DNA from 2 places in the Desulfocurvus thunnarius genome. Region 1 is predicted to be linked to the other one. Evidence: riboswitches for the same ligand, from Rfam matches in the RefSeq annotation. Region 1 holds a riboswitch; the other holds the start of a gene.
The links. Region 1 has a riboswitch for cobalamin ahead of ACZ5KV_RS00055 (sirohydrochlorin cobaltochelatase). Riboswitches for the same ligand answer to the same signal wherever they lie in the genome.

Region 1 (2,196 bases):
CGGGCCGCGCGGCGATGCCTTCGCCCGCCAGCACGGATTTCCAGGAATCGTCTTCGTCCCCGGCCATGTCGTTACGCGCATGGTCGCCCGCCACGGACATGAGCGGCACCAGCAGGGCCTTGGCGGCGCCCTTCTCCTTAAGCTTGGCCACGACCCACTCCAGGCCCGGGGTGCCTTCCACCGTGCCCACCAGGGCCAGCGGGTCGCGCTGCTCCAGGTACCATTGCAGGCCGGGGTAGTAGATGTTGGCCGGGTGGTGCGTGCCGTGGCCCATGAAGACCAGGGCCTCGCCCTCGGCGCGCTGCGGGCCGAAGGTCGCCAGCAGCGTGTCGGCCACGGCGGCCATGTCCGCGTCGGTGCTCATCAGCGGCTGGCCGATGGCGACCTTTTTGAAGCCGTCGAAATTCGTGACGACGTGGACGAGCTTTTCGTGGAATTCCTCGCCGGGAATGGCGTGCAGGGACTGCACGGCCAGCCGGGTCACGCCCGCGTCGAGCAGTTTGGCCAGAGCCACGGGCACCGAGTCGGTCACGCGGCCCTCGGCGGCCAGCTTTTCGCGGATGATGTTGGACGTGAAGGCCCACTGCACGGGCATGCCGGGAAAGGCCTCGCGCACGGCGGCGTCCATGTCGTCGAAGGATTTGCGGGCCTCGGGCACCGAGGTGCCGAAGGCCACCACGAGGATGGCGGACTTGTCCTTGGCCGGGGCGCTATGCCCGGAAAAAGCGGGAAGCGCCATGGCCAGAACCATGAAAAGGGCCAGCAGCAGCCCGGAAAGGGCCGGGCGGCGGCGCGGGACAGATCGCATGGAAACCTCCTTGCGACATGTCAGGTGGGCGGCCTGAAGCGGGTGCGGTGGAAGGGCCCGGGGCCCCGGCGACATGCCGGGCCGGGGGCGCGTCGGGATGCGCGGGGGCATCGGCCCGGCGGACGAATGCCCTCGTCGTCCGCCGGCAGGCGCGCGGGCATCCGGCAGGTCTTCTGGCTCTTCCGGTCCTGGCTCTTTCCTTCCCGCCCCGGGGCGCGTCGCGCGCGGCGGGGCAGTGGATTCATCAAGAGCAGGAGCTTCCCTGCGCGGCGCGCAGGGCCGGAATCACAGCGGCGGGGCCGCCCCGGAGTTGCACCGGGTTCCCTTTTCACGCCCCGAGGGGCGACCAGGATGCGAAGAGCCCTTCTAGCCCAAAGCGCCCGCGGTGTCACCATGCATCCTTGGCCGCCTTTCTTTGTCGTGCTTTCAATGCGCTGGAAATACATTGAAAATACATGGCTGCCCCGTTCTTCCCTCCCGCTTCCGGAGCTCCGCTCCGGCCTTGACTTTCCAACCGACTTGATTACGGTTGTCTCCCGCTTCAAACCCGGCCCGTCATATCTAAAACATAGGGACCCCCGCGCATGAGCGACTACAAGAAGACCCTGCATCTGCCGTCCACGGCGTTTCCCATGAAGGCCAACCTGACCGGCAACGAGCCGAAGATGCTCAAGTTCTGGGAAGAGATCGATGTCTACGGCACCATGATCGCCGCCAACGAGGGCCGGGAGCGCTATGTGCTGCACGACGGGCCGCCCTACGCCAACGGACACATCCACCTCGGCACCGCGCTGAACAAGACGATCAAGGACATCATCGTCAAGCATCGCAACATGAGCGGGCTGAAGGCCGAGTACGTGCCCGGCTGGGACTGCCACGGCCTGCCCATCGAGCACAAGGTCTCCCAGGAGCTGCGTGAAAAGGGCAAGACCGACCTGCCCGCCGTCACCGTGCGCAAAATCTGCCGCGACTACGCCCGCAAGTGGATCGACGTGCAGCGCGGCGAGTTCAAGCGCCTGGGCGTGCTGGGCACCTGGAGCGAGCCCTACCTGACCATGAACCCGGTCTACGAGGCGGCCACCGCCCGCGAGCTGGGCAATTTCATGGGCCAGGGCTCGGTGGTGCGCAGCAAGAAGCCCATCTACTGGTGCAACGACTGCAAGACCGCCCTGGCCGAGGCCGAGGTCGAATACCACGACCATACCTCGCCCTCGGTCTACGTGCGTTTCCCCCTGCCCGACGCCAGGCTGGCCGAGGTCGCCCCGGGGGTGGACCCCGCGCGGGCCTTCGTGGTCATCTGGACCACCACGCCCTGGACCCTGCCGTCCAACATGGCCGTGGCCCTGCATCCCGAGTTCAACTATGTGGCCGTGCGCGCGGACGGGGAG
Region 2 (2,196 bases), 1.3 Mb from region 1:
GCGGCGCGGCGCCTCGGGTTGGCCCGGGAGAGGACTTCCGGATAGCCGCCCACGGCGAGGGCTTCCAGAAGCGCGTCCTTCGTCACCGAAGCCGTGCCCGCGTCCTTTGGCGGGAAATCCTTCTGGAACAGCGCATGGATAAAATCCCCGTGCACGCCCGCTATTTCCCCCTGCGAGAGCGGATACAGGGTCAACACTTCCATGCGCCCCGCCAGCGAGTCGGCGATTCCCGGCAAGGCCAGGATGTTGGCCGAGCCGGTCAGAAGATACCGCCCGGCGTGGCGCTCGCGGTCCACGTCTTCCTTGATGGCCAGCATCAGGGCGGAAGCGCGCTGCGCCTCATCGATGATCGCGGGCTTTTTCAGCCCCTGTAGAAACCCGCCCGGATCGTCCAGGGCTCCGGCCAATGCGGTCGCGGAGTCAAGACTGACGTACTGGCGGCTGATTTCACCCTCGCCGGAGGCTTCCGCCAGTTGCTTCACCAGCGTGGTCTTGCCGGTCTGCCGGGCTCCGCGCAGGAAAACCACGGGAGTATCGGATAAAGCCTCCAGCAGCCGGGAATATATGGTGCGCTTGTTCATGGCGTAAAATGTACCACGGGGTGGATGATTTTACAAGCACGCCCACGCCGAGCGCTGCGCGGGCAGGAGCGGATGGTCTGACCGAGAGAGTATTCCCCTGACACGGCCGCCCCTGGCGGGGTGATTTCCAGGCGGCCTTCTCCGTCATCTTTCCCTTGTCTTTCCAGCCTGCGCAGGCCGTTCAGGAGCGGTTGCCTCCTCCCGCCTTGCCATCCCCCCGGTTCTCTCCTATGCTGCCTCCGTCTGATGTCCTTCAGGTGGCCGCAAGGCCCGAACAGGGAATCCGGTGCGAAGCCGGAGCGGTCCCGCCGCTGTGATCCCCGCCGCGAAGCGACCTCTGCCAAGTGCCACTGCGTGACGCGGGAAGGCGGCAGGGGGAAGGGGAGAGCCAGAAGACCTGCCTGAAGCCGATACTTCCCGCTCGGAGCGCGGACTCCGCACCGGGAATGCCGAACAACCCAGCCCAAACGGCGCCGGGCCGGGGCGGTTCCGCCGCCCCCGGCCGCAACCGGCGACCTCGCGTGCCCCCTTCCGCAACCGGCGGCGCGCGGCGAGAATTCCATGCCTTCGCAGATCATCAAGCGGGACGGCCGCGTCGAAACCTGGTCCACCAAGCGGATCGGCGACGCCATCTTCAAGGCTCTCAAAAGCAGCGCCATCAAGGACCCCCTCCTGGCCGAGCGCCTGGCGCGCAAGGTCGAGGCCAAGCTCGCGGACGTGGACGCCCCCGAGCAGGAGCACGTGCAGGACATGGTCCAGCAGGTGCTCATGGAGGCCCGGCTGTACAAGGTCGCCGAGCGCTACATCCTTTACCGCGAGAAGCGCCGCGAGCTGCGCAGCCAGGGCCAGGCCTTTCTGGACATCGTCGGCGTCACCGAGGGCTACCTCGACAACCTCGACTGGCGCGTCAGCGAAAACTCCAACATGGTCCACTCCTTCCAGGGCCTGATCCTGCACATGGCCGGGGCGGTCCAGGCGCGCTACGTGCTGGAAAAATACCCCGAAGAGGTGCGCTCGGCGCACAACCACGGCTACTTTCACATCCACGACCTGTCCTTCGGCCTGGCCGGATACTGCTCGGGCTGGAGCCTGCGCGACCTGCTTCTGGAGGGCTTCAACCTGGAGGACCGCTGCTCCTCCAAGCCCGCGCGGCATTTCGACGCCGTGTGCGGGCAGATGGTCAATTTCCTGGGCACGTTGCAGAACGAATGGGCCGGGGCCCAGGCCTTCAACAACGTGGACACCTACCTCGCGCCCTTCATCCGCCACGACGGCCTGAGCTATGCCGACGTCAAGCAGCAGATCCAGAAGCTGCTGCACAACCTGAACGCCACCTCGCGCTGGGGCGGGCAGAGCCCGTTCACCAACTTCACCTTCGACGTGGTGCCGCCCTCGCACATCGCCAAGGAGCCGATCATCATCGGCGGTGCGCATCAGGACTCGACCTACGGCGAATACGCCGCCGAAATGGCGATGATTAACAAGGCGTTCCTGGAAGTCATGCTCGAGGGCGACGCCGACGGGCGCATCTTCTCCTTCCCCATCCCGACCTACAACGTGACCAAGGACTTCCCCTGGGACAGCGAGGTCGGCGGCCTGCTCCTGCGCATGACCG

Region 2: linked by a shared signal. The riboswitch ahead of ACZ5KV_RS05670 (ribonucleoside triphosphate reductase) and the one ahead of ACZ5KV_RS00055 (sirohydrochlorin cobaltochelatase) in region 1 are both predicted to bind cobalamin.

The regions. Positions count from the first base shown of each region.
Region 1 is NZ_AP042411.1:7,620-9,815, forward strand. Features, by position in the region: gene ACZ5KV_RS00055 (sirohydrochlorin cobaltochelatase) at 1-808, opposite strand, end outside; cobalamin riboswitch at 955-1,174, opposite strand; gene ileS (isoleucine--tRNA ligase) at 1,393-2,196, shown strand, end outside.
Region 2 is NZ_AP042411.1:1,312,571-1,314,766, reverse strand. Features, by position in the region: gene ACZ5KV_RS05675 (ATP-binding protein) at 1-581, opposite strand, end outside; cobalamin riboswitch at 820-1,000, shown strand; gene ACZ5KV_RS05670 (ribonucleoside triphosphate reductase) at 1,143-2,196, shown strand, end outside.